One region of the Mesorhizobium sp. M1A.F.Ca.ET.072.01.1.1 genome, then DNA from elsewhere that is predicted to be linked to it. Evidence: riboswitches for the same ligand, from Rfam matches in the RefSeq annotation. Region 1 holds a riboswitch; the other holds the start of a gene.
What was found. Region 1 has a riboswitch for cobalamin ahead of bluB (5,6-dimethylbenzimidazole synthase). Riboswitches for the same ligand answer to the same signal wherever they lie in the genome.

Region 1 (5,614 bases):
CGGTGCCACTCGGCATGGCGGCGGTGATCGCCACGATTCGTTCGTCCTCGCGCGCCTCCTGGATCAGGCTCTCGGCGAAGACCTTGGTGTAGCTCGGCGCGTTGGCCGGCGCTTTCGCCTGCGCGCCGGTGATGACGTCGAACTTGTTGACGCCGTGATACTTGTCGGCGGCGGCCTCCGCCGGCCCGTAGCCTTTGCCCTTCTGGGTGACGACATGGATCAGAATGGGCCCGTCGCCATTATCGCGGACGTTCTTCAGCACCGGGATCAGGTGCTCCAAATTGTGTCCATCGATCGGGCCGATGTGGAAGAATCCCATCTCCTCGAACAGCGTGCCGCCGGTGACGTAACCGCGCGCGTGCTCGACGGCGCGGGTGATGGCGCTGTCGGCGCGCTTGCCGAGATAGGAGGTCAGCTTCTTGCCGAAATCGCGCAGGCCGAGATAAGTCTTGCCGGAGGCAAGCCTCGCCAGATAGGCGCTCATCGCGCCGGTCGGCGGGGCGATCGACATGTCGTTGTCGTTGAGGATGACGATCAGGCGGGCATTGAGCGCGCCGGCGTTGTTCATCGCCTCATAGGCCATCCCGGCGGACATGGCGCCGTCGCCGATGACGGCGATGACATTGTTGCGGCCGCCCGCAAGGTCGCGGCCCATCGCCATGCCGAGGCCGGCCGAAATCGAAGTCGAGGAATGCGCTGCGCCGAAGGGGTCGTATTCGCTCTCTGCGCGCCGGGTGAAGCCGGAGAGACCGCCTTCCTGGCGAAGCGTGCGGATGCGGTCGCGGCGGCCGGTCAGAATCTTGTGCGGGTAGGCCTGGTGGCCAACGTCCCAGATCAGCCGGTCTTCCGGCGTGTTGAAGACATAGTGCAGCGCAACCGTAAGCTCGACGACGCCGAGACCGGCGCCAAGATGGCCGCCGGTGTGCGACACCGCATCGATCAGCTCCGCGCGCAGTTCGGTCGCCAGCTGCGGCAGCTCGCTTTCATCAAGTGCCCGCAAATCCGCGGGGATGCGGACTTTGTCGAGGAGCGGCGTGTCAGGCTTCGGGTTCACTCTGGGACGGCCTGTCAACTTAACCTTGGGTTAACCTTCAAATATGCGCTTTGCTATGCGCGAGATAGGCTGACGGCGCGCCAATGTAAATGCGTGTCAGTGACGCGCCTGGCGCAGAATGTCCATCCTGCGCTAACCTTCCGGCAGCGGAATGAATTCTTCCTCATCGCCAGGAACGATATCGAAGCGGCCCGTCTTCCATTCTTCCTTGGCCTGCTCGATGCGTTCTTTCGAGGACGAAACGAAATTCCACCAGATATAACGCTTGGAGCCCAGCGACGCTCCGCCGAACAGCATGAAATGCGCGCCGCGCTCGGACGACACGACGATTTCCTCGCCCGGTTTGAACACCAAAAGCCGCTCGGCCGGGAAACGGTCGCCGGCAATCGAAACCTCGCCCTCCAGCGTGTAGATGGCGCGTTCCTCGGCGTCGGCGGGGATTTTGACGCTGGCGCCCGCCGCCAGCCGCAGATCGGCATAGAGCGTTTCCGAGGCGGTCGCGACGGGCGAGCGCAGCCCGGAAAATTCGCCGATGACGACGCGGCCGCTAACGCCCTCGGCATCGATTTCGGGCAGTTGGACGACCGACGTGTTCGCGAACACCGGGGCGATTTCTTCCTTGCTGTCCGGCAGCGCCAGCCAGGTTTGCAGGCCGGAAATCGACATCGGCGCGCCGCGCAATTCCTCGGGCGTGCGCTCGGAATGAACGATGCCGCGGCCGGCGGTCATCAAATTCACGTCGCCCGGCGCGATCACCATTTCGGTGCCGAGCGAGTCGCGATGCCTGATCTTGCCGTCGAACAGATAGGTGACGGTGGACAGCCCGATATGCGGATGCGGGCGCACGTCGATCGCGTGGCCGGCACGCAGGATGGCCGGGCCCATGCGGTCGAAGAAGATGAACGGACCGACCAGCCTGCGTTTCGCCGTCGGCAAGGCGCGGCGAACCTCGAAGCCGCCAATGTCCTTGGCGTTCGGAATGACCATCAACTCGATCTGGTCGCAGGCGAAGGCGTCGCCGGCCTCAGGATCGTTGCCCGGAAAGAAGCTCATGACCGGCGTCAGGCGAAGCGGAGCGCGGATCGGGCCTTCGCCTTGGCGGCCTCTTCCTCGCGGTTGCGCGGATGCTGGGTGGTTTCGAGGCTGTCAAGCAGCTCGCGCGCGGCGGCGGCGATCGCCTCGACGGCGTGGTTGAAGGCATGCTCGTTGCGCTTGGACGGCTTGGTCGCGCCGCTCAGCTTGCGCACGAACTGCAGCGCCGCGTCATGGACCTCGTCGTCGGTCGCCGGCGGATCGAAGTTGAACAGGGTCTTGATGTTTCGGCACATGCTTTAACTCCTTACCTGCTTTCTGCCCGAACCGGTCTGACATTGTGCACCGAGGTGTGTTGAGATTCAGGTCAGACCGAGCCGAAAATGGCGGGTTCCGAGAACCGGACCGGAGCGTACTTGAAGGACGTGAGCACCGGAACCGCAGAAAGCCGCGTTTGCAGGCGGCCTCACCTGAATATCAATACACCTCACTCGGCGTCGAGCGGCTCCGTTCCAACCGGCTTGCCGTCGCGCGAGAGCCTGATCTTCTCGACCTTGTCCTCGGCGGCCTTGAGCAAGCGGTCGCAATGAGCCTTCAGCGCCTCGCCGCGCTCGTAGATCTTGATCGACTGGTCGAGCGGAACGTCGCCGCGCTCCAGATCATCGACGATCTTCTCCAGCGCGTCGAGCGCCTGTTCGAAGCTCATCGCCTTGACGTCTTGGTTAGCTTCATCAGCCATCATTCATCCCTTCATCAGCCGCCCGACATGGGCGGCGACCGAAAATGCCAATCCTTGCAGATCGTAACCGCCCTCCAGCAGGCTGACGAGCCGGTTGCCGCTGTGGCGCCCGGCGCGCTCCATCAGCTGGCCGGTCGCCCAGTCGAAATCATCCTCGGTCAGGTTGATCGCGGCCAGCGGATCGCGATGGTGCGCATCGAAACCGGCGGAAATGATGATCAGATCCGGCTGGAAGGCGTCGATCGACGGCAGCACGCGCGACAGGAAGGCGTCGCGGAACGTGTCGCTGCCGGTGCTCGGCGCAAGCGGCGCGTTGACGATGTTGCCGGCGCCGGTCTCGCTCTTGGCACCGGTGCCCGGATAAAGCGGCATCTGGTGGGTCGAGCAATAGAGCACCGACGGATCGTCCCAGAAAATGTCCTGCGTGCCGTTGCCGTGATGCACATCCCAATCGACGATGGCGACGCGCTCGGCCAGATGCTTCTCCTGCGCATAACGGGCGGCGATCGCCGCGGTGTTGAACAGGCAAAAGCCCATCGCGGTCGCTTTTTCGGCGTGATGGCCGGGCGGACGCGCGGCAACGAAGACATTGGCGGCACGGCCCTCGAACACATCGTCGACGGCGGCGTTCGCCGCGCCGATCGCCGTCACCGCCGCATGCCAGCTTTTCGGGCTGGCGCTGGTGTCGGCATCGATCGAGACGATCCCCGTCTCGGGAATCGCAGCGCGGACACGGCCGACGAAATCCTCCGGATGCGCGTAAAGGATAGTCGCCTCGTCGCCTTCCGGCGCCTCGACGCGGTCGAGGGCCGAAAAAGCCTCGTCGTCGAGCACGCGCTCGATGGCGCGCAAACGGTCGGGCCGCTCGGGGTGGCCGGGCGGCGTGAGGTGTTCCAGGAATACCGGATGAGTGTAGAGACGAGTGGTCATGGCGCCTAATCTAGGCACCTGTCGCACGGATAGCCATGTTTCAGCGCCGAATGATTGGGGAAATCGCGCCCAATCGTGTCGCTGGCGGCATTGGCCCGGCTTCGGCTTCGCGATAAGGTCGCGTCGCTGCCTGGTGCCCGCAACGCGGGAGAATCGGGAACACGGTTGAAATCCGTGGCGTGCCCAACGCTGTGAGGGGGACCGCGCCGGCAAACGCCACTGTCCCAGACGGGAAGGCGCCGGATGCGGGTCGATCCCGAGCCAGAAGACCGGCCCGGCAGACATGGTCATCCGCATGGTCAGGCGGAGGACTGCTTATCGCAAGGGGACAAGCGATGCAGGCACGAACAGCCGCCGCCGGCGGCGATGACTTTGACCAATTGGCGCGCGACGCCGTCTACCGGGCCATGTTCACCCGGCGCGACGTGCGCAGCCATTTCCTTACCGACGATCTCGACGACAGCGTTTTGGCGCGGCTGCTCACCGCGGCACACCACGCGCCGTCGGTCGGCTACATGCAGCCCTGGAACTTCATCATCATCCGGGACGCCACAAGGCGGCGGCAGGTGCGCGACCTTTTCCTCGCCGCGCGCGAACAGGAACTGCCGGCGATCGAGGTGGAGCGGCGGGCGCTCTACCGCAAGCTGAAGCTCGAGGGCATCTGCGAAAGCGCGCTCAACCTGTGCATCACCTGCGACCGCCAGCGCTCGAAGAACTCGCCGCTCGGGCGCTGGCACAATCCGGAGATGGACCTCTACAGCACCGTCTGCGCGGTGCAGAATTTCTGGCTCGCGGCGCGGGCGGAAGGCGTCGGGGTCGGCTGGGTGAGCATCATCGAGCCCGAAGCGCTGAAGCGACTGCTGTCGATCCCCGAGCACGTCACGCCGATCGCCTATCTCTGCGTCGGCCGCGTCTCGGAATTCGCGCCGAGGCCCGACCTCGAAGCGCATGGCTGGGGCAAGCGCCTGCCGCTGCCCGAGCTGGTGATGAGCGAGACCTTTTGCGGCGCCGGCGAGGCGCCGCTCAAATCGGCGATCGCTCGCCTTGGTTCCCGTGAAGGGGCGAAGCCGTGATCAGGCGGCCTTCGTGGCCGGGGCTGCTGCTCAAGCGGTCCTTGGCGAATCCCAGCGCGAGCCGCCGAAGGGGCTGAGCGCCTTGTCGCGCAGCTCCCTGAACTTGGACGAGGCTTCGGCCAGGCGCCGGTCCCATTCCGGATTGGGGACCTGGCCCTCGATGGCGGCGAAGTAGACCTGCATCAGCGAAGCGATGGCGAAGGGCTCGATGAAAGCCGCCTTGAAGGCCCAGGCGAAGACGATGGCCAACACGAAGGCCCAGCCGGCAAGCTGGCCCGGCATGGCCCAGAGGATCGCGGCGGCGGGCGCCAGCATCAAAAGAAAGATGACGAAGGAAACACCCCACATGATCACCGCCAGCCAGACGGCGTTCTTGACCATCAACTTGCCGTTCTGCGCGTAGAGCACGACGCCTTGCCTGGCGGTCTCGAAAGGCGAGTTGGAATTGGTGCGGATGTTGTAGCCGAGGATGATCTCGTCGACATAGGTCAGCGACAGGCGGATGACGGTATTGATGAAGCTCACCAGACCGCTTAAGCCTGGAATGGGTAGGAACGCAGCAATGCCGCCGATCAGCCCTGTGATGGCGCGGATGGCGCCTTTCACCAGCTGGTCGACGACGAAAAGGATGTTGGCCTCGGCGAAGCGCTTCGTCACCACTTCGCGCGCATAGGCGATCTGGCCCTGGCCGTCGGGAACGTCCTGCCCGTCGATCAGATGGACCATGACGGCGATATGGCCTGCCTTGAGCACATAGAGAATGTATTCGCGGATCCAGTAGACGGC
Region 2 (5,614 bases), on a different contig from region 1:
CGAGCGCGATGTCTCAATCGAAATTACATCCGCGTCAAGCTCAGCGATCGCGTCGATGATCTCGTTGAACTCCGAATAGCACATGTGGGTGTGGATCTGAGTCGAGTCCTTTACACCTGTTGAAGCGATCCGGAAACATTCGACCGACCAGTCGAGATAGACCTTCCAGTCGCACTTGCGCAGCGGCAAGCCTTCGCGAAACGCAGCCTCGTCGATCTGGATCATCCTTGCGCCGGATCTTTCGAGGTCCGTCACTTCATCGCGAATAGCGAGCGCGATCTGGCGGCAGACCTCGGAGCGGGGTACGTCGTCGCGAACAAAAGACCAATTGAGAATGGTCACTGGACCTGTGAGCATTCCCTTCACAGGCTTTTGCGTAAGTGACTGGGCGAATTGCCACCAGCGCACCGTCATCGGATTGGGGCGCGATACGTCGCCGAAGATGATGGGGGGACGCACGTAGCGCGACCCATAGCTCTGCACCCAGCCATGTTCGGTGAAGGCGAAGCCGGAAAGTTGCTCGCCGAAATGCTGTACCATGTCGTTTCGTTCGAACTCGCCATGCACCAGCACGTCCAGCCCGATCTCCTCCTGCCAGCGAATAGCAGCCTCGGTCTCCTTCTTCAGAAAGGTTTCGTAATCGACATAGCTGAGCTGGCCCTTCGCGTGAGCGGAACGCGCTTTGCGCACCTGAGGCGTCTGCGGAAAGGATCCAATGGTCGTCGTCGGGAACGGCGGCAGGCCGAGCGTGCGGGCCTGGACCCTGGAACGCTCGGCAAATGCGCTCTTTCGTTGCTTCATAGCGCCGTTGATGTCGGCGATCCGCCCTTCAACGAGCGGGTCATGGACCTTCGTGGATGTTGCGCGACTCGAGGCAGCCTCGCTAGAAGCTTTCAACTCGCCAGCCACGGCATCTCTACCTTGGGACAAGGCCCGGGCGAGGATAACCAGCTCGTCGGTCTTCTGGGCCGCGAAGGCGAGCCACGACCTGATGTTCGCATCCAGTACCGTCTCCATACGCAAGTCTATCGGCACATGCAGCATCGAGCATGAAGGCGCGATCTCGACTCGGTCCAAGGGCCAGCCCGCGACGATCGGCTTGATGCGGTCGAGAATGGCAGTGAGATTCGCGCGCCAGACGTTGCGGCCATTGATCAAGCCAAGCGATAACACCAGATCCTTAGGCGCGAGCCGACCAGCCGTCTCCAACTGCTCGGGAGCACGCGAGAGATCAAGATGCAGGCCGGCCACAGGCAGCGATATCGCCGTCTCGAGATTGTCCCCCAGCGGCCCGAAGTAAGTAGCCAGCATGATCTTCAGCTCGGGCGCGGCCTTCGACAGCTGCCCATAGGCAAATTCAAGTGCGGTTCGTTCGTAGGGGTTTAGATCGAGCACGAGCGCTGGCTCATCGATCTGCACCCAATCGGATCCCGTAAATTTTAACCTCCGCAGGAGTTGCTCGTAGACGGGCAGAAGCCGCGGCAGGAGCGCGAGGGGATTGAAACCTTCGGCAGGTGACTTCGCGAGCTTGAGAAAAGTGACCGGTCCAAGGATGACCGGGCGTGTATGAATGCCCAGGGCTTTAGCCTCGAGGAAGTAATCAACCGGTTTGGTCGACGAGAGTGTGAACGCCTGATCGTCCTCAAGTTCCGGCACAATGTAATGATAGTTGGTGTCGAACCATTTGGTCATTTCCATCGCGGTTAGGGCAGGGCAAGCCGCATGCTCCCGACCAGAGTCGCAATTTCCCGTCTGACCTTGGTTGCCGCGGGCCATAGCGAAATAGATGTCGAGTGGGACCTCGCCGCCATTCCATGCGTAGCGGGACGGCACGGCGCCGACCATGGCGGCGGTGTCGAGTACATGGTCGTAGAGCGAAAAGTCGTTCGACGGGATTTTCGACACACCGCGATCGCGCTGCTCTTCCCAGTTCGCGACACGGAGCGCCTTTGCCGTCGCGAGAAGCTCGGCGGCGCAAGATTTTCCGGACCAATAGCTTTCAAGCGCGAATTTCAATTCCCGCCTGCGACCGATACGCGGCACACCAAGCGTTGCTACAGGAATTTGCTGAGAGAGAGTCATGCGATACCCCGATGGTTGGGGCGTGGGGGACAACGAAGGCGCCAGTAGGCCGGTACGAACGCCGGGCTGCAGCGGCCACCGAGACACCCCGCCCGTGGACAATAGTTCGCCGTGGCAGGTCTCCTGGCTCGGGGGTCATAGCCTCTACCCGTCTTCCCGAGGCTGTTCGCCTCAGTGACATGAGTGGGGTCGGCTCGCCTCTAACAGTTGCGGGGGCAGCGCCGGTATCGCACCGGCTTCCCTCTTAGCTCCGCTGCGGCAGCGCCGTACGGAGAACCATGGCTTGGACACAATCACAGCAGTCAGGTCTTTTGTCAACATCGCATAAAGAAATCTTTATGTCATTATGTGAATGCACTTTGTACTGTCGCAGTGACTTCCAAGTCGCGTGTAGGGAGGAACAAGGAAAAATGCCTAAAAGGGCTTCGGGCTTCATTGCTCCTGAAAACGGTGAGAAGAGCATATTCGTTCATGCCACCGGCAGACTCGCTCAGGACTGAGCACTGCTGATGGAGGGGCAGAAGGTGTTTGTCCAATGCGGGCAGGGTAAGAAAAGCCTGGAAGTTCGGAATATTCGCCTCGCTTAGCCCCATGCGTCGGCCCACCGAAATCGCGCCTCAGGCAAAGCCCGCTGCCGGGAGGAGGTGGCAGCGGGCTCTATTTCGAGTGAGACGCGGGAGGAGGTGCGCCCCGCTCAGCGTCGGCACCACATCTGGGAGGAGTAGATGGCCGACAACATGATCATACCGACAGAAGGGTATATTGCAATGCACAAATTCTATATCGCAGTTGCGAAATCGTGCCGGATCCGCTTAGTCGAGCCTGAAAAGTCCGGTCAGGCTGCGGCTTTCTTGCGGGCACGCTTGGCAGATGCCGGCGTTCCCAGATACTTCGGCTTGCGGCCAGCCAATGCCGAGCTCGCCGTAGCTTGTTCGGCGCCACCAGAGGTCGATGCAACCGCCGGCGAGTGTCACCGAGGTCTACGCCGTCTCCGCTTTTTCCCGAATTGCGTGTGCCGCAGCCACCATGTTCATCAGGACAGGGCGGACCTCCTCCCATCCGCGCGTTTTGAGACCGCTGTCGGGATTCACCCCGCAGTTGACCATCCAACAATCGATGGCGCCCAAGAATGATGAGGTTTAAAATCTCGGCCACTTCTGGGATCCCGGGCGAGTGAATGTCATAGACACCAGCGGCGACCTCGTCCCGGCCTTCGGCCGGGCAAGGACGACCAGCTCGTCGGTCTTTTGCGCCGCGAAGGGGAGCCACGACTTCACATCCGCGTCGAGTGCCGACTCGATGTGCACGTCAATCGGTACATGCAGCATCGAAAGGCTCTGTTGGAATGCCATCGCGCATCTTGGTCCATTTATTCGGTGGATGACTGCTATTCCAACAATCAATTTTACCGTCCCAACAAAATCGTATTAGAGGATCCTGAATTGCAGCGTGGGTATCCCTCGTAGTGATTTGTGCGTCGACTGAGGCTGCCGGAAAAAACGGAGACGGCATGTGCGGGATTGTTGGTATTGTTGGGCAACAACCCGTGTCGGAGCGGTTGGTCGACGCCTTGAAGCGTCTGGAATATCGCGGCTATGATTCCGCCGGTGTTGCGACGATCACCGGGGGCGCCTTGCAGCGCAGGCGCGCTGAGGGCAAGCTCGTCAATCTCGAGACGAGACTGAAGGCAGAGCCGCTAAACGGCTCCATCGGGATCGCCCACACGCGCTGGGCAACCCACGGAGCGCCGACGGAAGGCAATGCGCACCCGCACTTTACCGGCGGTGTGGCCGTCGTTCATAACGGCATTATCGAGAATTTTGCCGAGCTGAAGGAGGAATTGACGGCGGCGGGAGCCGATTTCCAGACCGACACCGACACGGAGGTCGTCGCGCATCTTGTGGCAAGACATCGCCAGGAGGGCATGGGGCGGGGCGAAGCGATGCATGCCATGCTGAAACGCATCAAGGGCGCCTACGCGCTCGCCATCCTTTTTGAGGATGATCCGTCGAGCATCATCGCAGCGCGCAATGGACCACCGCTGGCAATCGGCCACGGCGACGGCGAGATGTTTCTAGCATCCGACGCGATCGCGCTTGCCCCCTTCACGAATGAAGTCACCTATCTCATCGACGGTGACTGGGCCGTAATCGGCAAGGGGGGTGCCGATATCTTCGATTTCGACGGCTACCCCGTAGAGCGTCCGCGTCAGACCTCCATGGCCGCGGCTTATCTGGCCGACAAGGGCAAACATCGCCACTTCATGGAGAAGGAAATCTACGAGCAGCCCGAGGCCATCGGCCGTGTGCTCGCCCATTATGTCAGCTTGATAGAGAATCGCGCCGATCCGGTTCCTAGCTTCGATTTTGCCAGCATTCCAAGCCTGGCGATCTCTGCCTGCGGCACCGCCTACCTTGCCGGACTGATCGGAAAATACTGGTTCGAGCGCTATGCTCGCCTGCCAGTCGAAATCGACGTTGCGTCCGAATTTCGCTACCGCGAGATCCCGTTGTCGCCCCAGTCTGCTGCTCTTTTCATTTCGCAATCTGGCGAAACCGCCGATACGCTAGCCTCGCTGAGATACTGCAAGAAGCTTGGACTGAAAATTGGCGCGATCGTCAATGCCGCCGAATCGAGTATCGCTCGGGAGGCCGACGCGGTCTTCCCGATCCTTGCCGGCCCGGAGATCGGCGTCGCCTCCACCAAGGCCTTCACTTGCCAGCTTGCCGTTCTTGCCGCACTTGCCATCAGCGCCGCCCGGACCCGCGGAACGGTAACCGAAAAGGAGGTGCAGGCGCTGGTCCGAAGCCTTGCCGAAATGCCGCGCATTATGGGCCAGGTCCTGAACAGCATCCAACCTAAGATAGAGCTTCTGGCGCGCGAATTGTCCAAGTATCATGACGTCCTGTATCTTGGCCGTGGCACCAGTTTCCCACTGGCGATGGAAGGTGCGCTGAAGCTCAAGGAGATTTCCTACATCCACGCCGAGGGCTATGCGGCGGGTGAATTGAAGCACGGTCCGATCGCATTGATAGACAAGAACATGCCGGTGATCGTCATCGCGCCATTTGATCGCTTTTTCAACAAGACCGTCTCCAATATGGAGGAAGTCGCCGCCCGTGGAGGGCGGGTTATCCTCGTCACCGATGAAAAAGGAGCAACCGCATCCAAGATGCACACGATCGTGCTGCCACCTGTCGACGAGATTATCGCGCCGATGATCTTCTCGCTGCCCATACAGCTTCTTGCCTATCAGACAGCGGTCATCATGGGCACAGATGTCGACCAGCCGCGCAACCTCGCAAAATCAGTCACTGTCGAATGATTCTGACGCGCTCATAGCCGGGACCGCCCATCGGAAATGCATTTCAAGTGAAACAAAGCGCGTCGCACCGGCACTTGGATGTCGACGAGATGCAGATCAGGGTTCGCGGGCGATGGATTATATCTTATTGCTCTATCGATATTGTGGGCGACCCCACCGAATTCAGCCACGTGCGTTATTTGCCGGCGCCAGTGCGCATAAGGCTAG

Region 2: it holds a riboswitch for cobalamin, as region 1 does, so the genes downstream of both, metE (5-methyltetrahydropteroyltriglutamate--homocysteine S-methyltransferase) here and bluB (5,6-dimethylbenzimidazole synthase) in region 1, are expected to answer to the same signal.

What each region holds. Positions count from the first base shown of each region.
Region 1 is NZ_RZSF01000302.1:459-6,072, forward strand. Features, by position in the region: partial or broken gene dxs (1-deoxy-D-xylulose-5-phosphate synthase) at 1-1,054, opposite strand, end outside; gene EOA32_RS29355 (pirin family protein) at 1,187-2,107, opposite strand; gene EOA32_RS29360 (DUF2277 domain-containing protein) at 2,116-2,382, opposite strand; gene EOA32_RS29365 (exodeoxyribonuclease VII small subunit) at 2,574-2,825, opposite strand; gene EOA32_RS29370 (histone deacetylase family protein) at 2,829-3,755, opposite strand; cobalamin riboswitch at 3,870-4,048, shown strand; gene bluB (5,6-dimethylbenzimidazole synthase) at 4,091-4,828, shown strand; gene EOA32_RS29380 (hypothetical protein) at 4,859-5,614, opposite strand, start outside.
Region 2 is NZ_RZSF01000022.1:301-5,914, forward strand. Features, by position in the region: gene metE (5-methyltetrahydropteroyltriglutamate--homocysteine S-methyltransferase) at 1-2,082, opposite strand, end outside; cobalamin riboswitch at 2,178-2,378, opposite strand; partial or broken gene EOA32_RS05570 (hypothetical protein) at 3,063-3,288, opposite strand; gene glmS (glutamine--fructose-6-phosphate transaminase (isomerizing)) at 3,593-5,407, shown strand.